DNA from 3 places in the Longicatena sp. genome. Region 3 is predicted to be linked to each of the others. Evidence: a T-box and tRNA genes for the amino acid it is inferred to sense, from the RefSeq annotation. Region 3 holds a T-box; the other regions hold tRNA genes.

Region 1 (8,693 bases), on a different contig from region 3:
GTTGAAAAGATGGAACATATCATACGGAAAGCAGATCATTCAGAAGGAAAAAAGTATTTCCTTTGTGCCGAAGCATAGAAAACGTGGTAAAATAAAAGTAATAAAAAATATCCAAAGGAGATGTATTACTATGTTGAATTTTAGTGATGATGTAAAGAAAGTATTTCTTGCCGGAATCGGTGCAGCTGCTACAACAGCAGAAAAAGCAAAAGAATTAGTAGATCAGCTAGTTAAAAAAGGTGAATTGACTGTAGAGCAGGGAAAAGTGTTAAATGAAGAACTAAAACATGCGGTCAAAGAAAAGCTAAGTACTCCTGTAGATGCAGAAGGTATTAAGAAAGATCTGGAAAAGGTGAGCAAGGAAGAACTTGCGGCAATTAAAGAAAAGATTGAAGAATTGCAAGCAAAGAGTGATGAAGAAGACAAATAATAAGAGTCTAAGCAGTAAACGCCGACTTGCTCAAATCATTAGTATCCTAAAAAAGCATCAGATTACGAAAGGTGTCGATCCAATAAAATTTCGTGAAATTTTAGAAGATCTAGGCCCTACCTTTGTCAAAATCGGACAGATCATGTCAGCAAGGCAGGATATGTTTTCAGAGCGATATTGCGTAGAACTTATCAAACTACGAGATAATGTTGCTCCCATGGATATGGAAACGGTACGTAATGTCATCGAAGAAGAATATGGGATGGATCTAGAAGATGTTTTTATAGACTTTGATGTACAGCCTTTAGGTAGTGCTTCAATCGCTCAGGTTCATAAAGCCAAACTGAAGGATGGACGAGACATTGTTGCTAAGATACAGCGCCCCAACATCTATGCGACCATGGAACGTGATATTTCATTAGTGCGAAGAGCTAGTAAACTTTTACATCTCAATGAAATATTAGGCAGTGTAGTAGACATTAATATCGTTTTAGATGAATTTTGGCATACTGCCAAAGAGGAGATGGATTTTCTTAACGAAGCTAAATTTGCCAAACGTTTTACTGCCCTTAATGAGGACATTCAATATATTGGTGCTCCTAAGATAGAAGAGGAATACAGCACGAGCCGTGTTTTAGTCATGGAATATATTAATGGCTTACAAATCGATGAATTTGAGGTTTTGGAAAAAGAAGGCTATGACCGTAAAGAAATCGCGATTAAGTTAGCAGAAAACTATATCAAACAGATTGTAGATGATGGATTTTTTCATGCTGATCCACATCCGGGCAATTTGCGTATTCGGGATGGTAAGATTGTCTGGATTGATTTTGGCATGATGGGCATGCTTAGCAAGCAAGATAAAGATTTAATGAAAAACGCCGTCATGGCGATTGGCAATAATGATACCCAGAAACTAGTGGATGTCGTTTTGGCTTTAGGTATCCATGATGCTAAAATTGATCATGCCTTGTTTTATGATGATATGGAAAGCTTTATGCGCCGTTATCTACAAATGGAATTGGCAGAAATCAATCTTGGTGTAGCGATACAGGAAATCTTTACGATTGCACATAAGCATAAAATATCGATGCCAAAAGGTATTAGCATGCTCGCAAGAGGGCTAGTCACGATAGAAAGCACTATGGTAATCGTAGATCCAAGTATTAACATTATTTCTATAGCGGCAAATCATGTGGCAGGAAAGATGGTAAAAAAGTGGGACCTAAAAAAAGAACTGACCAAAAATGGCAAACAATTGTATGATGCAACTACTTATGGCATGCGATTGCCGATTCAGTTATATGAAGTCATGCAAATGGTTATGAAAGGACGTTTAAAAATTAATCTAGATGTCATGGGCAGTGATGTACCAATGACTGCTATTAATCATATGGTGAATAAGCTGACTGTTGGTATTGTCAGTGCTGGGTTGTTAATGGCTAGTTCATTACTGTGTACTACACAGATGACCCCAAAAGTATTTGGCATTCCGGCATTAGGTTTCATCGGATATATTACAGCTATTGGTTTAGGCTGTTGGCTGTTATTTGCGGTGATGAAAGAGCATCGTAAACGAAAACGCTGAAGTAAAAAAAGCCCCTATTACCTTACGGTAGTAGGGGCTGATAATTTCCATGGCGGAGCGCATGAGATTCGAACTCACGGTAGCTTTCACTACGCCACCTTTCCAAGATGGTGCCTTAAACCACTCGGCCAACGCTCCAAGGTTACTTTTATTATTTTACTTATTTTCAAATAAATGTCAATAAGAATTTACTACTTTCTACGATATGTCTTGTAAGGAATAACCTTTATAAAAAATTGTTGGTGAAATATGTGCGCAATTTTTACGTTTTTTGCATGATTGCGTCGTATATGTATACGGAAGGGATTCTTTGTCTGTTTCTGTCGTATCGGCATTTTCTCATGCACAAAACACATATACAAGGGTAGGAGGGTAAGGCATATGGAGAATAAACGATTAATTGTGTTTTTTGCAGTATTGTTTTCAATAGTATTTTCCATCGTATACTATGCACTGTTTACAACACTGTCCGATGCAGAAGCACAAAAACGGACATTATATATGGTGCAGGTGGGGTTATACAAACAGCAAGACAGTATTGACGATATGCAACAAAAGCTGAAAAAGGAAGGCATATCATCTTATGTTTGGAAACAAGGAAAGACAACGGCGGTTGTTTGTGGTGTTGATGTTGATGAGAAACAAACAAAGAAGGTAGAGTCTGTGTTGAAAAAGAAGAAGTACAACTATATTCAAAAAAGTGTAACCATTACGGATGCGAAGTTGGCTACCCTAATTGATAAAAAAGAATATGGTGAAGTACTGGAAAGGATCAAAGATGAAAGTTAAAGAATTAAAAGAAGAAGAGCGGCCACGTGAAAAGGCGATTCAGTATGGAGTAAACGCTTTGAGTAACCGAGAATTAATAGCATTATTGCTCAGAAGCGGTACGCAATCGCTAAGTGCTTTAGAATTGGCAGATAAGGTGTTAGCATTAAAAGCAACACTTGGAGAACTGGGAAATGCCAGTATACAAGAGCTTATGTGTATCAAAGGCATTAAAAAAGCAAAAGCCATTGAATTGAATGCCGCTTTTGAATTGTGCCGACGCATTGCTTTTGATAAAGTGATGCATAAGGAACAAATTGAAGAACCACAGGATATTTTGGAATGGTTGAATCAGGAAATCGGCTATGCTAAACAAGAACATTTTTTAGTGTTGTTTCTTGATCAGAGAAATCATGTCTTATGTTATCGTACTATGTTTATGGGCACATTAACTTCTGCAAGTGTCCATCCACGAGAAATCTTTAAAGAGGCGATGCAACAAGGCTGTGCAAAGATTATTTGCGTTCACAATCATCCATCTGGCGATGCAACACCAAGTGATGCTGATATCACATTAACAAAGGCTATTCAAGAGGCTGGGAAAATGGTAGCGATTCCATTGATTGATCATATTATCGTTGCACGGAATACGTACATAAGTTTTCGACAAAAACGACTTATGGATTGAACTATTTCATTTTACCCTTTATAATGGAGAGGTACGAAATAGGTGATAAGATGTCAAAATTTAATCGACTTCAGAAAATAGTAATCGGAATCATCCTGGCCTTTGTGGCATTGGGTGTTCTTTTGAAAAGCATGAGTGGTACGCTAACAAGCAATTTAGGCTATGATGGCATCAGTATGCTGAAATATGCGCTGATCGATCATCCGGTAATGACCGCAAAAGATTGGCTGCAAGATTTGGCAAATTTGTGGAGCGTGAAGGAAGAAAATGATTTACTACGCTATGAACTTAGCCAAAATCCTTCTTACAAGGCAAAATATGATGACGAACGCCGTAAGAACACAGAACTAGAAGCGGCTTTGAAACTGCAAAAGAGCGAAGATAAATATACCATGACATGGGCACATGTGATTTCCCGTGATCAGGCAAGTTGGAATAATCTTATTACCATCGATATTGGAAAAAGAGATGGTGTTAAGGAAGGCATGGCAGTCGAATCGGTAAATGGTATGATCGGCAAGGTTGCCAGTGTGTCAAATCATACCAGTGTCGTGAAGTTGTTAACGAGTGAAGACAAGACGACGACAGCTTCCATTAAGATCAATATTGATAAGAAGACAAGTGTTGATGGCGTATTGCAAAGTTATGATATCAAGCGTGGCATGTATGTCATATATTTATATGATGATACGGATAAAGTGAAGGAAGGCATGCAGGTCATTACAAGTGGCATGGGTGGAGGATATCCTAGCGGCTTGTTGATTGGTAATGTCGATTCTATTCAAGCTTTAAGTAATCAAAGTGGACAGACTATTTATGTACGTCCGGTTGATGATTTTCAAGAATTCACGTTGGTGCGTGTAATTACAGGCGCAAAGGGGGAGAAGTGATATGACACATCTTCTCTTTGTTGTTTTCTGTTTTCTAATCGATGAAGTTTTGATGATTTTATTTCCCAACTCTTATTTGGTAGATACATTGATGTTTATTCCAAACTTGGGTTTTTGTGCAATGATTCTCACTGTTCGCAAGTTTAATCTGATAGACACCTGTTTGTTTGCCTTTGGCTGTGGAATGATCTATGATTTCTGTTTTGCGAATACATTTCTGATTTATGCAATTGTTTATACTCTGGTTGCCTGCCTGCTACATCTTTGGAGCAAGCATATGACCGATACCTTAATAGAATCGTTAATTCTAGCAATTGTGACAATTTTCGTCAAAGACCTTTTGATATACTTCTACATGAGCTTTCAGCGAATGACAGAAATGTCTTTGACACTTTGGGCAGAACGCTATGAATTATTGACCCTACTTGCGAATGCTATCTTAGCGATGGTCATTGTTTATTTGATCAAAATCAAAGACGATTATCTGGAAATGAAAGCCCGTCGGATACGAAAAGGGGAAAAGGTCGAATGGTTCAGATTAAAATCAAAGGAATAAATAAGGATTATCATGTGTTTGTCGAATTTGACGATTTTGATGCATGCTTACAAGAATTACATCATAGACTGCTGCAATGTAGTATTTTCCATACATCTGCGCTTGCAGTCTTTTTTCATTTGCCAAAGATCAATGATGCGCAATTTCTTGCTATTTTGCAAGTTTGTGAACAATGTCATATCATCATGAAAGGCTGCAATGTAGAAACAGAAAAACCGCGAATCAAGATTTTGCAGAAAACGTTAGGGAATGGAGAGCATTATCACTTTCATGAGCCAATCCTTTTATTAGGCACCATTGAACAGCAGGCTTATGTTGTGAGCGAAGCTTCTTTGTATGTGTTAGGAAATATGTATGGGAGTGTGGACCTTTTGCATGCCCATTGTCAATTATACGTTTCAGCTATGCAAGGGAATGTGCGCATCTGTGACAGTCGCTTTCAAAATCTGACATCTTTTTCACCAGCAGAGGTTTATTATGAGCATTGCACAGTGAAACTGAAACAACTAAAGGAGGAGAGAATGTGGGAGAGGCAATTGCAATAACTTCCGGAAAAGGCGGTGTAGGGAAAAGTAGTACCGTCATAAACATCGCAACATTATTAGCTCAAAGAGGCTTTACGGTTTGTATGATTGATATGGATCTGGGATTGAAAAATCTAGATATCATGCTTGGTTTAGAACATCGGGTCATTTTTGATTTAAAGGATGTGTTAGATGGGCGCTGTACGTTGGCAAAAGCCATCATCAAGGATAAACGGGAAGAGAATTTATATTTGTTGCCTGCCTGTAAGACTATCCATATTGATCAATTTCCAAAACATGAGTTGCCTCATATCGTTGAGGCGTTGAAGCAGAAATTTGATTTTGTGCTCTTAGATGCTCCGGCTGGAATTGAAAGTGGCTTTTTACAGGCCATTGCCTGTGTCAAAAAGACAATTGTTGTCACAACATTAGATGTCACAGCATTGCAGGATGCTGATCGTGTCATTGGTATTCTAATGAAAGAAGGAATGGAAGAAATTTCTTTTATCGTGAATCGCATGCAGCCAAGACTTATTGAAAAAGGCATCTGTATAACATTAGAAGAAGCAAAGTCATGGCTAGCAGTGGATTTTTTAGGATATGTGTTTGAAGATGAGGAAATGATACGTGCAAACAATCATGGAACACCTTTAACAAGACGAAAGGATAGCCAATTATACAGTTGTTTTCACTGTATCGTAAAGCGTTTGTTAGGCGAAACCAGCGCTTTGCCAAAATATCGTTCCAAAACAATATTGGCAAAACTGTTTGGATAATGGCGAACTTCCTAGTTTTTTTACGATGTTCATGATAAAATAACAAATAGAAAGCTAGGTGTTCAAATGCTGAAAAAAATATTAAGGAAAATAGATGAGCGGTTCTCTTTATATGCGATGGCGAAGATCATCGGAGTCTTGATCATTTTGTTTCTGCTCATGCAGACACAGCGCATTTGGGGAAATTGGATGAGTATTGCTTATAGTGTTTTACAGCCATTCTTATATGGCTTTGCTTTGGCGTACATCATGAATCCGCTTGTTTTATATATGAAGGCAAAAGGGTTAAATAAAAATTTCAGTATCTTACTGCTATGGATCATCATTTTGGTGATTTTGGTGATATTGATTGTCTTATTGCTGCCTATGCTATATGCGAAAATCAATGAATTCATTTCTTCCTTGATTCAAGGTGTGCAATGGATCAGCTTTAAGATTAAAGAAATTGGTAATCTAAAAGATTTCTCACTTGTGAATAGTCTAACCGACAATATCATTAAATTGCTGGAAGCTTATGATGATTGGATGCCGGGACTTGTATCAAGCCTGCCATCTTGGATGAGTACGATTTTGGATTATGTGACAAATATTTTATTTACGATCATCATTGCCATTTATATGCTGTTTGATTTTGACCGTATGAAAGGTTATGTGAAAAAAGCTTTTCATTTGTTTATTCCAAACAGTGATATTTATTTACATGAGATTGATGAAAATGTTACGGTTTATTTAAAAAGCATGGCCTTATTGATTTTGATTCGTTTTGTTGAATATTGTGCCTTTTATTACTGTGTCGGTCATCATGACTGGCTGATTATTGGAATCATTTCAGCACTTGGCGCGGTAATCCCTTATATTGGCGGTACTGTGGCAAATGCTATCGGTATTTTGACCGGGCTGACACTTCCATCAAGCAATTTGGCAGCCTTGATCATTGGTATTATCGTATTAAGCAACGTGGATAACTATGTCATTTCGCCAATTGTTCATGAGAAACGAAGTGCATTAGGACCGTTAATTACGTTATTTGCGGTATTTGCCGGAGGAGTTATTGGCAATGTCGTCGGCATCATGGTATCTGTACCACTTGTGATTGCTATTAAAACAACGAGTGAATTGTATCAACAACGTCATGAACATAGCACCTTTAATCAGGCGATGAAAACAGAAATAGACGATACACCATCTACATAACACCAAGAAGAGGATGCATTTCCTCTTTTTTTTATCCTGTTACCCTGTTCTAGTTGGTTATGTTTTTGCATATGCTGTATTGTAGGAGGGATGATATGAGCGATCTGAATGATGTAAGAAAACGTATACGTAAACGAAGAGGAACACAAGCAACAGAAAAGGAACACTCATTCTCCCTATTTCGCCTGTTTTATCATACGGTGATGCTGGCAATGGGGATTTGTGTGGTCGTGTTGGCGTTAATGTTAAATGCCAAGCTGAAGCTGATCGAGATGCCGGCATATATTCAAAATTTCAAATTGGATTCACTGACACAATGGATACCTTTTGATAATTGGTTTTCTTTAAAAGAAGAAGCTGTCAGTGCTGCACCTGCCTATACGCCAATCAAGGATAATCAATATCAAAATGGCACAAATAGTGCATATGCGGTTTTTAATGGTGTAGTACTGCATGTACAACGGAGTGATTCTGGAGAATGCAGTGTATCTTTAAAACAGGATAATGGTGTTGTGACAACCTATGGACATTTAAAAGAAGTCAATGTAAAGGCTGATGAACGTATTCTGAAAGGGAAGATGCTAGGCACGTATGAAAATCATATAACGATTGATTTTCTAAAAGATAATAAGGAGATTTCCTATGAAAAAGGTCTTGCGGAAAATTCCGTTTAGTATATCCATTTTATGGTTGCCATATCTGTTCCTATTACGGATCGTACCTATGCAAAAAATCGTTCTGTATATTTTTATGATGTTGACCATTCATGAGCTGGCGCATATTTTGATTGCCCGGCTTTTTCATTATCCAATTCGAAAAATTATCATATATCCTTTTGGTTTGGCCGCTCAAATATCTTATATTGGCTATGGCAGCTTAATCAAGGAAACACTTATATTAGCAGCCGGTCCATTCACTCATATGTTACAGCCATTGCTTCTTTCCTTTCTGTATCAACAAGGTGTTTTATCACTGGCATTTTATACGTATCTGTTACAGATCAATGCCGCATTGCTTGTATTTAATTTATTGCCGATTTATCCTTTGGACGGAGCACGTCTGTTACAAAATTTTTTGCATTGCTTTTTTCCGTTTCAAACTGCGAATCGCATTTGTTATTTCGGCAGCTTTTTGCTGTTGCTTTTCTTTATGTGTTCTTCTTTTTGTAAGGGTATTTCGATGTGGTTATTGTGCATCTGTTTACTATGTGAACAATATGTCGCTTGGAAAAATTTGCCTTGTGATACACTGCGTTTCTATCATTATCGTTTGCTGCACC
Region 2 (8,693 bases), on a different contig from region 3:
CTGTATTTCTAAGACGACCTGTCGTCTGCTGATCGCAAAGCCCACCTTCTTTCCTTGGCATAAATACCATTGTATTGCTTCCATTGTTAATTCTGTTTTACCGGCTCCGCAAGCGGCATACACTAAAACATCTTTGCCTTCTTTTAGGTACTGCATAATGGAGGCAACTGCGACTTGTTGTTTTGGCGTTAAAGGATAGGGCAGCGTGTAGTGACACTTACATCGTCTGCGCATGCATGGACGCGTTATTGGTTCCTTTCCGACATCTACTCTGCCAAACCCAATGCATTTTCGACAATACCAGACACCCTCATCTTGATAAAAATAGTTCATGTCCTCATTTCCGCAACGTTGGCAACGCATAAAAACCACCTCACTATGTCATACGACACAACTTGGTGGTTTTCCGTGTTTATTCAAATATTTTCATATTTTTCTAGTAAATAATCTCTTATTTATAGTTTTTACGTTTCGCAATATCATCACTTACGCATGGATTTCCAATAACGATCATACGTCTCCACGATTTCTTGATAATCTTTCATCGTGTTTAGATCACCGCCATATTTACGATCCAATTGATAAGCGTCTACCTCGACTTTTTTTACTACCTCTTGTAACAGCTCTTCCCATTCCCCATCAAAGCGTTTCTTTTCCTTCTCATGCAGATGGTTCAAAGTTTCTAATAAGATCATCTGAGCATCCTTACGCCAATAGCTGACACCGAGCAAGGACAATACTCTACGTTCTCCTCGATCGATATGGAATCCTTGAATATGGTGCTGTTCATCCACTTCAACAACGCGAACAGGTGCTCCATTGGGACGTTTCAGCATCGTATAAAACGTAGTATGTGTAAATGCTTCTTTAAAAATATTCTTGAATAAGACCGTATCCCCATGAATCAGCCAACATTCATTCAATTGTTCTGCAATTAAAGCAAGGGAATGGATATTATTGTATTCACCATATGCCGTATTATACAGGATATGAATAGGGTAGTTCTTTTTCAAAATAGAAAAATCTTCATGCCGATGCCCGGTAACAATGGTAATATCGCGAATACCTGCTTGTAATAAATACTGAATGATCTGTTTGATTACCATAGTTTGCCCGATGGTAAAAAACGCTTTATTTTTATATTTCGTCAATTCTTTAAAACGATGTCCCACACCTGCAGCTAAAATTACTGCTTTCATATAAAATCCCCCTGTGAAGAAAGGCAGCCCATCCGCTGCCTTTTCGATCACTTGTCTTTATTTCTTTGTTGTCTGTAAGAAATGCCAAGCATCCTTGCACATTTCTTCTAATCCTTTTTCTGCTTTCCAGCCTAACTCTTCCCACGCTTTTTTCGTACTTGCATAACATTGGGCAATATCCCCGGGACGGCGTGGATCAATTTGATATGGTACCTCAATCGCATTCACTTTTGCGAATGTATTGACAACATCCAATACGCTATATCCTATGCCGGTACCTAAATTGTACGCATCTACACCGATTGGCTCCATGACTTTTTTTACTGCATTGACATGGCCTTTGGCTAAATCCACCACATGAATGTAATCACGCACGCCGGTACCATCAGGTGTATCATAATCATTGCCATATACATGTAAAAAAGGCAGTTCTTTGTTTGCGACTTTTACAATGTAAGGCATTAAATTATTAGGAATGTCGTTTGGACTTTCTCCTATCAGACCACTCTTGTGTGCACCAATTGGATTGAAGTAACGCAACAATGCGATATTCCACTCAGGGTCAGATACATGCAGATCTTTTAGAATCTGTTCAATCATCAATTTTGTAGTACCATAAGGATTTGTGGTAGGTCCTAATGGAAAATCTTCATAGATAGGAACACTCGCTGGATTGCCATAAACCGTTGCGCTGCTAGAGAATACCAGACGCTTACAGTTATGCTTTGCCATCACTTTACACAATGCCAGGGTACTCATTAAATTATTCTGATAATACATCAAAGGTTTTGCCACAGATTCGCCCACTGCTTTATAACCGGCAAAATGAATAGCGGCATCAATCTTATGTTGGGCAAAGATTTGTGCCAGCGCTGCTTCATCACAACAATCAGCTTCATAAAAGGTTACTTTTTTCCCTGTGATACTTTCTATCTTATCAACGACATCTGCCTGTGAATTATAAAGATTATCAAGGATTACAACGTCAAAGCCTGCATCCAGCAATTCTACACAGGTATGACTTCCAATAAATCCGGTTCCTCCGGTCACTAATATTTTCATAAGCTTCCTCCTGTTATTTCTGTTTCATTATAGCATTAATATAGCCTCTTGCTGCATTTATTTTTTATAAGCTGAAAAATTCAAATATCCTAGAAGATTTTTATGCCAATACTTGTTATCGATCTGCTTAATATACGCGTACCTTACAGCGTACCTTTTTACCATTGCTAGAAGTTGCACTTATATAGGCTGTTCCTGCTTTTTTCGCATATACCTTTCCTTTTGAAGTGACGGTTGCCACTTTCGTATTACTGGAACTCCATTTCACTGTTTTATAAGTTGCCTTGCTCGGTGAGATATAAGCACGTAATTGGAAAGAGCGTATTTTATTCAGAGTTAAGATGGTCGTATTTAGTTTGATGGAAGATACCGGTGTATGTTTTTTTACCGTTACAACGCAAGTTTTTTTAAGCCCATTCGCACTCACCGTGATCGTAACTTTTCCCGCTTTTTTCGCTGTCAACTTCCCGCTGCTGCTTATACTTGCTATCTTGGTGTTACTGGATTTCCATGTTGCCTTTGAAGATGCACCCGATACCTTGGCAGTTAAGGTTGTACTGCCTTTTTCATATATAGACAATTTACTTTTAGAAAGGGAAAGCGATGGTGTTTTCACACTGACCTTACATGTTTTGGTAATTCCATTCGCAGTTACCGAAATGGTTGTTGTCCCTGCTTTTTTCCCGGTAATCTTACCTGTACTGCTCACTGTGGCAATGCTACTATTCTTTGTTTTCCATACACATTTACTGCTAAGTCCCTTGACACTGGCGGTTAAGGTATAGGAGCCTTTTACATTCACGGCAATACTTGTCTTAGATAATGACAAGGATGGCTTTACAACGACAACTTTACAAGTTTTCTTAGCATCGTTTGCTCTGGCACTGATATAGGCAGTACCGGCTTTTTTAGCTGTGATCTTACCAGATGAAGAAACTTCTGCCACTGCTTTATTATCTGATGACCAACGCACGGTTTGGGATTTTCCATAAGCCGTCGCTTTTAAAGTCACACTACCTTTTTCATACAAAGTTATTGATGTTTTATTCAAGGTAACGATTGGCTTTTTCACGCTAATCGAACAGGTTGCCGTAACTCCGTTTGCGGTTGCGCTGATTTTGGTTGTTCCTGCTTTTAGCGCCGTTATGGTTCCCTTGGCATCAATTTTAGCTATGGATGGCTGTTCACTTTTCCATGAAATAGATGCTGTTGGAGTTACTGTGGCTTTTAAGGTATACGTCTTTCCAACATAGGTCGTCACAGATGCTGTATTCAGCTTGATGGTAGGATCTTTTACCGTGACACTGGCAATTCCATTCTTTCCATCCGCGGTGACAAATACAAGTGCTTTGCCGGCTTTCTTAGCCGTCAATACCCCATCGGCATTGACACTGACAACACTGGTATCACTACTCTTCCATACAGGTGTGCCCTGAATAGCTGTAACGATGTTCAAGGCCATCGTTTTATTTCGATACATCGTGATTGAAGTCGTATGCAAGGTTAATAGTGCTGGTTTCACGCTTACTTTACAGGAAGCCTTGCCCCCTGCTGCATCTTTTGCCGTAATGGTGACACTGCCTTCACGAATACCCAATACAGTGCCATTGGCATCCACACTGGCGATGTCAGCATTACTGCTTGACCAAGTAACCTTTTTATTGGTGAGATTAGATGAAACCATTGGTTTTATGGTCATCGTGGTACCTGCTGGCAGCGATGTCGAAGACGTCGAAAGCTTTAATTGTAACTTCGTATATTCATCTTTTACCATCGCTTTAAACTTCGTCCAACCCATGGATCCCTTTTTCATATGATTCATGTTATATGGACAATCCTTGCCAGACCAGTCTTGATGACGTTTGACTGCTGTATACGGCAATCCATTTTCATATAAGATACTGGCTGTTAGATAAGCAGCATTTTTTTCAGCCTTAGCATAATTACCATCTGCATTTTCACAGATTTCTATCCCAATCGTTGATGCATTTCCACTGTCATTGCCATCACCGGCATGCCAGCCTACTTCATTCATTGCCAAACTTTGATAAATGACTTTATTATCTACTTGAAAATGCCAAGATGTCCATGCGGCCGTTCGGTTAACGTTGCGTTCATACTGGATATTCGCATGGGCTGCGGCATCCGCGCCTTTACTGGCATTTGCTGTATTGTGTATGGTCACATACTTTGGAACCATCGAGATACCTGAACGTGTAGGATCAGAAATCTTAGGTAATAATTTTTGTTTAATGGCCACACCATTAACACTTGTTTGCGATAAGGTCCGCTTGGTATTCAGATAGGTTGCATATTGCTTACTGAAAACCGTACCGTCATCATGATAGGAAGTTAAGATCCAGCCTTTATATTTTCCATTATTCACATAGGCAAAGTAATTCGCACGCTTGCTAATCGTGTAAGTACCTGCCGGTATGGTTCCTGTCTCAAATCTATCATCAAAGATAGGTACAGAATAAACATCTAAGGTCTTCGTTGTTTTTAGCTGTGCCGATATATCTTCAATTTCTAATTCCTGGATGTTATCATCCCAAGTGGTGATCCATCCACTTCCTTTTTCTGTATTCACAGAAAAATAATTGCCATATCGTTTCGTAGCATAGCGTATCTTTGGCGATAATTTTGCCTTAACATTGCCATATGGCTCTTTATATAATGATGTTGTTTTAAGGTTATATAAAATATAATTGCCGTTTCGCTGATACGTATACCCCTCTACACGTGCATAAGGATTTGCTTCCGCTATATCCTGAAAACCATCGCCATATGCATATTCTCCATCGTTGAAGACATCCTCCTTTATGGATGTGTTCGCTGTTTCTTTCTTTTCCTGCGCATGCACAAAAGACATCGATGATAATGGCAATGCCACACAAAATAATGCTATTAAAAGTTTCTTCATATCCTTTCAAATCCCCTCTCATTATTCATTTTATCATAAATGCGTCACATAAAGTTACAAGTTTTGGATATTTCTTACCGTCATGATCATACCAGCCTCTTTGAAAACTTATAGCGTTAACACTTATTACTATTATTATAGTCCCTTTTTCCTTTATTTGAAAGACAAACCTTATCGATTGTCTTACCATCTATCAGGTATATCAAGATGTCATGGTCTGATCTTGTAATTCATCTTTGTGATGAATTTCATTTTCGCGCTATTTGAATCAAATCGATGTTCCCTCTTGCATAACCTAACAAAAACAGTTACAATAACCACGTAATACGCAGCAGTGGCAGAGTCTGGTTTAATGCACCGGTTTCGAAAACCGGCGTGTCTTTTGACACCGGAGGTTCAAATCCTTTCTGCTGCGCCAAGTGTTTAGAATACACCGTGATAACGGTGTTTTTTTATCCCTATGATGCTCTGAATTCATTATCTTTATGAAACCTATAACCTTTTCCAGCGCAAACGTTTTCTCTTTCCTTCATTCTTATTTCCAAGAAAAGGATTGGTATATCAGAATTGCCTTTTTACCTCGAGAAATTATATAATAGAAGAAACGCTAAGGAGGAAGTTCACATGCTTGATTTCTCATCATTACCAATGGGCGCTACACTGCTGGCACCGGCACATCTGCATCCGCTCATTCGCCAAAAACTTTTACAAACGACCCATGGATTGTTAGGCTTGCGTTTATATACGCTGAATGGTTATCTGTCTGCCCAATCCTTGGAAGATGCGCCAAGTGAGGCTTCCATCTTATTTGCCTATCGCGAGCGTATCAAACCGCTTTCTTCTTCCTTACATATTTATCAAGAAGCTGCTCTCACTTCTGTTTTCTTAAAGGAATGTATGCAGTGCCTTGATGATCTTAAGATATGGCAGATTCCGCTGAGTGTATTAAGCGAACAGGAAGAAGCTCATGCTGAGCGAAAAACTATCCTGACTGCGTTGTATCCAATTGAAACACAAGGCGATTTGATTGTTAAAGCGATTCGTGAAATAGCGCATAAGGATGCACATATGATATATATTTATGATGCTTTCTTCACTCCACAGCAACAACAACTAGTCAACCTGTTGGTTAGGCAAGGTGCTACTTTATTACAGGATGAAGAAATTCCTCATGAACGAAAGTTTTATCATGCAGTGAATAAACGACAAGAAATTGAAGGCTGTGCCCAATATATCTTACGCCATGAGATGAAGGCTGAGGATGTTGCCATCACCTTGGCAGATACCTCGTATATCCCCCTCCTGGAACAAATCTTTACCCGCTATCATATCCCTTATACAAACCTTGTGGCATCCGCTGCCAGCAGCATTATTGTCAAACGCGCACACATGCTGTTGAATTATTATTTACAGCCAACGCAAGAACATCTATTGGCCTGCTTAGATTGTGGTATCTTTCATGAGGAAACTTTATCCTCCTTACTGCAATATTTACAAATTTATCAAAAAGACTTCTTTCAGCCATTTGATCATTTACAAACACTTTCCACCACTTCTCATATTCTGAATGAAACGGATGTGGCAAAGCTGAAAGAAATAGAGGAACGTGCAGAAATTGCCCGACAGCATATCGCTGAACAATTACGACCACTCATGCATCCAGCTTCTTATGAAGAAATGTTACTCACCGTATTAAAACTTTTAAAAAACAGCCTGGGTAACGATATGCAGCAAAGTGCGGTTTTACAAGATGTCATGAACGTTATCAATGAAGTATATCCATATATAAAGGAAAAGGATGATATCACTTTTTTACTACAGTTATTAGCGGATATTACTGTACATTCCACGATTCATCAATTGCAAGGCGTCAGTGTCACCTCACTGAAACAGGGATCCTGTACCAGAAAACATCACTTCTTACTAGGCGCTACACAAAATCAATATCCTGCCTTTATGGCAAAACGTGGTATCTTTGATGAGCACTATTATGAAACTCTGCCTTATCCAAGCATGGAACATCGCTATCAATTGCATCTGAAACAGTTACGTAAGCTGCTAAACCGCAGCCAACATCTCTATATATCCTATCCCTTAGGTACGTATGAAGGAAAATCTTTAGAAGCTGCCTTAGAAATAGAACAAATGTTCGATGAAAGAGCTAAACCCTATCCTTTACAGGAAATGTATGAAAAAGCAGATATTGCGCTGACCATTACTTCGCAAACAGCCCATGCGCTGTTTGTTCGCAATCAGCAAATCAAAGGTTCCATCTCTTCTATTGAACGCTATGTAAAGTGTCCGTTTTCATATTTCCTGCGTTATGGGTTAGGTATTAGAGAACCTATGAAACTAGGCTTTGCGGATTCTTATATGGGAACCCTTTCACATTATCTGTTAGAAACCTTGACTAAGCAACAGGGGAAAGCCTATACAAGTGTATGTGAAACAACGCTTACCGCCTTGATTGACAAGGAAATAGACGCCCTTCAAGAAGTCTTTTCGGACATGCGTACCCGCTTACAGATTTTACGTATCCGTATCGAATCCAGCATGATGCAGACATTGCGACGTTTAGCTTCTTTTGAGGAACATTCTCATTTCCAGCCCTGGCAACAAGAACGCGAATTTCAATATGAAATACCTGTAACATCGGATGTCACACTGGCTTTGCATGGCTTCATTGATCGTTTGGATGTATATGATGATATCCTATGCATTCTGGATTATAAAAGCAGTGCAAAAACACTATCGGAAACAAAAGTATTTGCGGCAATGCAGTTACAGCTTTTAACCTATTCCATCGTCATGGCCAAACTGGAACAAAAAGAAATTATGGGAGCTTATTATCTATCATTAAAAAATGAAAATATTCCCCATCTAGCAGGTAAGCTATCGCGCCGCAAGCCGGTTACCTATACACCGATTGAACAAGCAGATCTACAAGATGCCATCATCAAAACGCATCGCATACATGGATGGACCATGTATCCGAATGTATCCTTATTAGATGATGAAGGCACGCATGTGAGCGGTGTTCGCTGCAATAAAGATCAGCTCATCAAAGCAAGTAAATTATACGACTTACATAGCATAGAACGCTGGTTCACGAGCATTTATCAGCAATTAGCCAAACGTATGCTGGATGGTGATATCGTCATAGAACCAAGTGAAGATGCCTGTCTATACTGTGATTTTCATGCTATCTGCCGTTTCCATGGTATGCCATTTGAACGCAAAGCCATGGTTGAAACAGATGATTCCCTCTATCGGAAAGGAGAGGATGAAGATGCCTAACTGGAATCCCCAACAGCTGAAAGCTATTCAGACAAAAGATAAAAACATCATGGTATCCGCCTCTGCCGGCAGTGGTAAAACCACGGTATTAATTGCCCGCTTAATGGATCTGGTGGTAAAAGATCGTGTTCCGATTGATGCCATTTTGGCTATGACCTTTACGGAGGCGGCGGCCAGTGAAATGAAAAAGCGACTGGCTGCTTCTTTACAGA
Region 3 (6,886 bases):
TGATGTGCAGTGAGATATACAACTGCCAATCTCTTAGTATTTCAATGCAAATCACAAGCAGTAAAAATATTCTATTTTATTCAAAATAATCCTTTAAATAAAGCTTTTTCTTACTTTTTCAAGCTTTTGAAAATAATGCCTTGAAAATACAAAAAAAGAGGAAATTAAGTGATTTCCTCAATTTTTTATTTCTTCGGTACTAACTTTTCTGTACCACCCATATAAGGCTGTAACACCTTAGGAATATTTACGCTTCCATCCTCATTCAGATTGTTTTCTAAGAAAGCAATCAACATACGAGGAGGAGCAACAACTGTGTTGTTTAACGTATGAGCAAAATATTTTCCATCTTTGCCTTTTACACGAATTCCAAGTCTTCTTGCTTGTGCATCTGTTAGATTAGAACAACTTCCAACTTCAAAGTATTTTTTCTGTCTTGGACTCCAAGCCTCAACATCGACAGACTTGCATTTCAAATCCGCCAAGTCACCTGAACAACATTCCAAAGTTCTAACAGGAATATCTAAGCTTCTAAATAAATCAACAGTATTCGTATAAAGTTTCACAAACCAATCTGCACTTTCCTCTGGTTTACAAACAACGATCATCTCTTGTTTCTCAAATTGGTGAATACGATAAACACCACGTTCTTCAATACCATGTGCTCCCTTTTCTTTTCTAAAGCATGGAGAATAACTTGTATACGTATAAGGCAAATCCTTTTCATCTAAAATTGTATCAATGAACTTACCAATCATAGAATGCTCACTTGTTCCAATCAGATACAAATCTTCGCCTTCAATTTTATACATCATACCTTCCATCTCCGCAAAGCTCATAACTCCAGTTACAACATTGCTGCGAATCATAAAAGGTGGAACCACATAGGTAAAGCCACGCTCAATCATAAAATCTCTTGCATAAGAAATAACAGCAGAATGTAATCTTGCAATATCTCCCATCAAATAATAGAAGCCATTACCTGCAACTTTTCTGGCACTATCTAAATCAATTCCATTAAAACGTTCCATAATTTCCGTATGATAAGGAATTTCAAAAGCCGGTACGATCGGTTCCCCATATTTTTGTAATTCCACATTTTCTGAATCATCTTTTCCAATAGGAACACTAGGATCAATCATGTTAGGAATCTTCATCATGATTTCCTTTATTTCTGCAGCCATCTTCGCTTCTTTTTCTTCAATTTCTTTCATTTCATCTGCCATGGCCTGCACTTTTGCTTTTACTGCATTTGCTTCATCTTTTAAGCCTTTTGCCATCAATCCACCGATTTCCTTGCTCATGGCATTACGCTTTGCGCGCAGATCATCACCACGCTGTTTTAACTGGCGATTCACTTTATCCATTTCGACAACTTTATCAACTAATTCAAGCTTATGTTCCTGAAACTTCTTTTTCATGTTCTCTTTTACAGAATCTACGTTTTCACGTAAAAATTTCATATCTAACATCGCTATATCCTCCTTACAAATAAAAAAGAGGTATTGTCCGAAAGGGACGATACCTCGTGTTGCCACCCTTTTTTAATTCATAGCATCACACTATGAATCCTCTCAAGTGATAACGGTACTACCGGAAGTAACTACTTTATTCACTACTTCACTCCAAGGTTGATTTCATAAAGCTTTGACAATAACTCACACCAGCCGTTATCTCTCTTTGCTCAAAGACTCTATTACTTATCCTTATCGACGTTTTCTTATTTTTTATATCATTCTTTATTCTCGTTGTCAATTGGTTCCACGGCATCTTTCGCAGATTCTTCAGTTTCTACTGCTTTTTCAACTGTTTCTGTCGAAACTTCAGCCGTATCTTCCGCTTCCTCTTCTTTATCAACGATAGCAATCTTCGCTACAGATTCATCTTCTCCAACATTGATTAATTTTACACCCTGTGTATTTCGGCTATAAATACCAATATTTTCAACAGCAATACGGATTATGATACCTGTATTTGTAATGATCATGACATCTTCATCACCATTCACTGCTCTTACAGATACTAAATCACCTGTTTTCTGGGTAATGTTAATTGTCTTAACACCTTTTGCCCCACGAGTTGTTAAACGATATTCTTCAATAGCTGTACGTTTTCCATAGCCATTTTCACTAACGGCTAATAAATGCGTACCATCTCTAGAAGTCGCAACACCTACAACAACGGAACCATCGACATTAAAGCCTTTGACACCACTTGCCGTACGTCCCATAGCACGTATACCATCTTCATGGAAACGAACTGCCTTTCCATTAGAACCGGCAATAATAATTTCATCATCGCCTGTTGTTTCCTTCACACCCATCAATTCATCATCATCACGTAAAGTAATCGCAATCTTACCATTTTGACGAATCGAATCAAATTCACTCATTGGTGTACGTTTTACAAGACCATTCTGTGTCACAAACAACAGATATTCTGATTCACTTTCCGGATTTACCGGTACTAAAGCACGTACCTTTTCTTCTTTATCCAGATTCAATAGATTAACGACTGGAAGACCCTTCGCCGTTCTACCTGCAGAAGGTATTTTATATCCCTTCATACGATAAACCTTACCAAGGTTTGTGAACAACATCAGATAATCATGTGTTGACATGGTTGTTAATAATTCAACGATATCATCCTCATTCACAGACATTCCCTTGACACCACGGCCACCACGATTCTGTGTACGATAGGTATCAATTGGCATACGTTTAATATAACCATTTGTTGTCATTGTGATAACAACATCTTCCACCGGAATTAAATCTTCATCTTCCATGGAATAATCTGCTTCACTGATTTCTGTACGTCGTGGATCACCAAAACGATTTTTTACTTCTGTTAATTCATCTTTAATAATCTGAATAACACGGGAATGATTTGCTAAGATATCTTTTAAATCAGCAATTGTCTTTAACAATTCCTGATATTCATTTTCAATCTTATCACGTTCCAAACCGGTTAATCGACGCAGACGCATTTCTAAGATTGCATTTGCCTGAATTTCGGTTAATTTAAAACGTTCCATCAAACCGCTTCTTGCTTCTGCATCATTTTGACTTTCGCGAATCAAACGAATGATTTCATCAATATGATCCAATGCAATACGCAGACCCTCTAAGATATGCGCACGATCTTCAGCTTTCTTTAAATCAAACTGTGTTCTTCTGACAACAACATCAATCTGATGATCTACATAATGCTGCAGCATTTCTTTAATGCCCATTTGTTTAGGAGCACCATTGACCAATGCCAGCATATTGACACCAAAGGATGTCTGTAAAGATGTCAGACGGAACAATTGATTCATCACTACTTCTACCTGTACATCTTTTCTTAATTCTATGACAATACGAATACCGTCACGATTCGATTCATCATTCAGATAGGTAATACCATCCACCTGTTTTTCACGAACTAAATCAGCAATCTTACTAATTAGATTTGCTTTATTTACCTGATATGGAATTTCTGTGACAACGATACGATTCTTGCCATTGCCCATTTCTTCCACATGATATTTACTTCTTGTGATAATGGAACCTCGTCCGGTTTCATATGCCTGACGAATACCACTTCTACCTAAAATAATACCGCCAGTTGGAAAGTCTGGACCTTTGATATAATTATCCATTAATTCCATGACTGTAATATCCGGATCATCCATAACCGCAAAGGTTGCGTCTATTGTTTCCGTAAGATTATGCGGAGGAATATTGGTTGCCATACCTACCGCAATACCAACAGCACCATTGACGATCAAATTAGGAAAACGTGCCGGCATAACTTTAGGTTCTGTTTCCTCACCATCATAGTTAGGTCCAAAATCTACAGTATTTTTATTAATGTCACGCAGCAATTCCATGGCAATCTTGCTCATTCTCGCCTCGGTATATCGCATAGCTGCAGCACCATCACCATCCATAGAACCAAAGTTACCATGACCTTGTACAAGCATATAACGGTAACTGAAATCCTGTGCCATACGTACCATAGCATCATAAACAGCAGTATCTCCATGTGGATGATACTTACCAATAACTTCACCTACGATACGTGCAGACTTCTTAAAAGGCTTGCTGGCAACAATACCCAACTCATTCATCGCATGCAGAATACGGCGATGTACCGGCTTTAAGCCATCGCGAACATCTGGTAAAGCTCGGTCTACAATAACAGACATGGAGTAATCCAGGAAGGATTTTCGCATCTCTTTTGATATATCAACTTCTTTTAGTTTATCTTTATTCAAATCCATTCAAAAATACACCTCCTGTTAAACATCCAATTCTGCATATACAGCATTTTCCTGTATAAATTCACGTCTAGGTCCAACTTCTTCACCCATCAGCATTTCAAAGACTTTATCTGCTTCCATCGCATCATTGATATTGACTTTCTTCAATGTACGGAAGGCTGGATCCATCGTTGTTTCCCACAACTGTTCCGGATTCATTTCTCCTAAACCTTTATATCGCTGAATACTTACATTTTCACCCATTTCCGCAATGACACGATCACGGCTGGATTCATCATATACGTATTCAATACGCTGTCCTTTTTGAATCTTAAATAATGGAGGCATGGCGATATATACATATCCACCTTCAATAATAGGACGTAAGAAACGATAGAAGAAGGTTAGCATCAGTGTACAAATATGTGCACCATCGACATCGGCATCGGTCATGATAATAATCTTATGATAACGCAATTTCGATATATCCATCTCTTCTCCGATACCGCAGCCAAAGGCAGTAATCATAGAGCGAATTTCATTATTTTCAAAGATTCTATGTAAACGCGCTTTTTCAACGTTTAAGATTTTACCACGCAGTGGCAAGATGGCCTGAAATTTAGAATTTCGTCCTTGTTTTGCACTACCGCCGGCAGAATCACCCTCGACAATATAAATTTCACATTCCGATGCATCACGGCTGGAACAATCCGCCAATTTACCAGGAAGTGAAGATATTTCCAACGCACTCTTACGTCTTGTCAGCTCTCTGGCTTTTTTCGCAGCCATACGTGCTTTGCTAGCTAGGATACATTTATCAATGATGATTTTTGCTGTATCCGGATTTTCTAAGAAGAATTTTTCCAGCTGTTCACCAAGAATACTGGAAACAATTTTACGAACTTCTGAATTACCTAGCTTTGTCTTCGTCTGTCCTTCATATTGTGGATCTGGATGTTTAACGGAAATAATAGCCGTTAAACCTTCACGCACATCATCGCCGGCTAAGGTTTCATCCTTTTTGATCATCCCATTTTCTCTGGCATAAGCATTGACGATTCTGGTTAAAGCTAAGCGGAAACCATCCTCATGTGTTCCACCTTCTGCTGTATTAATGTTGTTACAGAAAGAATAAATATTTGGTACATATCCATCGTTATACTGTAAAGCGATTTCTGCTAAGATACCATCTTCAATACCTTCTACATAAACAACTTCTTCATGCAGTGGACTCTTATTCTGATTCAGATATTCTACATACTGACGAATACCGCCATCATATTTATAAACGATTTCTTTTCTTTCTTCTTCACGTTCATCCGTTAAGATCAACTTAATACTTTTATTTAAGAAGGCCAATTGACGGATTCTGGTATTCAATGTTTCAAAATCATAAACCTGCGTTTCGGTAAAAATCGTTGGATCTGCTTTAAAGCGTACCATAGAACCATGCTTATCTGTCTTACCGATAATCTTTAATGATTCAACTGCTTTACCGCCATTTTCAAAACGCATGAAGTAAATATTGCCATTTTGATATACCGTAACTTCTAGCCATTCACTCAAAGCATTAACAACGCTGGCACCAACACCATGCAAACCACCGGATACCTTATACGCACCACCGCCAAATTTACCGCCGGCATGTAAAATGGTAAATATCGTTTCCACACCGGAAATTCCTGATTTTTCAACGATGCCTGTAGGCATACCTCGACCATTATCTTCGACACGAATGATATTATCTTTTTCAATCGCAATATCAATATCTGTCGCAAAGCCTGCTAAGGCCTCATCAATGGAGTTATCCACAATTTCCCATACAAGATGGTGAAGACCTTTTTCACTGGTGGAACCAATATACATACCAGGTCTTTTCCGTACTGCCTCAAGACCTTCTAACACCTGTATATCATCCGCAGTATAGGAATGATCAACCTTGATGTTTTCCATTTCTTCGATTTCTTTCATCTGATTTTCATCCATAGACATCCTCCTAACATCTCTGTAATGTTCCATTGGCTACTTTCCATAAGGTAACCTTACGCAGTTTTCGTATTTTTTCTGCTTCCGTCGTATCTGTGGTAGAAATGAAGATTTGCACTTCGGCAGGTAACGACGTTAACAGTTTTTCTCTTCGATACACATCCAGTTCGCTGAATACATCATCCAGCAATAATACCGGAAATTCTTGTATGATATCACGTATCATATAAACCATACCTATTTTCAAAGCCAATAAGACACTTCTTTTTTGACCTTGTGATGCATAGGTTGCTAAATCCTTGTCATTGATCATAAAAGTAAAATCTTCTTTATGAATACCAATGATTGTTTGTTTTAGATAGATATCACGAGCAAGATGTTTTGCATATTTTTTTTGCAGAGCTTCTTTCATGACATTTTTATCTTCATCAAAAGGAATACAGCTGTCATAGGAAATATTAAGTAGCGTATCATCCTGTGAGAGTTCTTTATAAAACTTTTGACATTTTTCTAATAGTTCCTTTAAAAAATAATGTCGCTGTTGTATGATCACAACTTCTTCTTCAATCAACTGTGAGGTCAAGACTTCTAAATAAGCCTTATCTACATGTTCTTGTTTCAAATATGCATTACGCTCTTTTAAGAGCTTTAAAG

Evidence for each region. A T-box is a leader RNA that pairs with one kind of tRNA and senses whether it is charged. The one in region 3 lies ahead of serS (serine--tRNA ligase), so its partner is inferred to be a tRNA-Ser.
Region 1: it encodes a tRNA-Ser, which carries the amino acid that the T-box ahead of serS (serine--tRNA ligase) is inferred to sense. The anticodon was not compared.
Region 2: it encodes a tRNA-Ser, which carries the amino acid that the T-box ahead of serS (serine--tRNA ligase) is inferred to sense. The anticodon was not compared.

What each region holds. Positions count from the first base shown of each region.
Region 1 is NZ_CEVYEL010000022.1:17,785-26,477, forward strand. It holds gene AC1VS3_RS06530 (phasin family protein) at 131-430, shown strand; gene AC1VS3_RS06535 (ABC1 kinase family protein) at 414-2,018, shown strand; tRNA gene AC1VS3_RS06540 (tRNA-Ser) at 2,069-2,156, opposite strand; gene AC1VS3_RS06545 (SPOR domain-containing protein) at 2,400-2,807, shown strand; gene radC (RadC family protein) at 2,797-3,474, shown strand; gene mreC (rod shape-determining protein MreC) at 3,525-4,364, shown strand; gene AC1VS3_RS06560 (hypothetical protein) at 4,366-4,920, shown strand; gene AC1VS3_RS06565 (hypothetical protein) at 4,893-5,465, shown strand; gene minD (septum site-determining protein MinD) at 5,444-6,220, shown strand; gene AC1VS3_RS06575 (AI-2E family transporter) at 6,287-7,414, shown strand; gene AC1VS3_RS06580 (M23 family metallopeptidase) at 7,510-8,088, shown strand; gene AC1VS3_RS06585 (site-2 protease family protein) at 8,057-8,693, shown strand, end outside.
Region 2 is NZ_CEVYEL010000007.1:32,709-41,401, reverse strand. It holds gene AC1VS3_RS02525 (DEAD/DEAH box helicase family protein) at 1-363, opposite strand, end outside; gene AC1VS3_RS02520 (sugar phosphate nucleotidyltransferase) at 483-1,199, opposite strand; gene galE (UDP-glucose 4-epimerase GalE) at 1,257-2,261, opposite strand; gene AC1VS3_RS02510 (Ig-like domain-containing protein) at 2,389-5,184, opposite strand; tRNA gene AC1VS3_RS02505 (tRNA-Ser) at 5,513-5,602, shown strand; gene AC1VS3_RS02500 (PD-(D/E)XK nuclease family protein) at 5,809-8,481, shown strand; gene AC1VS3_RS02495 (UvrD-helicase domain-containing protein) at 8,474-8,693, shown strand, end outside.
Region 3 is NZ_CEVYEL010000087.1:93-6,978, forward strand. It holds gene serS (serine--tRNA ligase) at 186-1,472, opposite strand; T-box leader at 1,512-1,722, opposite strand; gene gyrA (DNA gyrase subunit A) at 1,733-4,267, opposite strand; gene gyrB (DNA topoisomerase (ATP-hydrolyzing) subunit B) at 4,286-6,232, opposite strand; gene recF (DNA replication/repair protein RecF) at 6,243-6,886, opposite strand, start outside.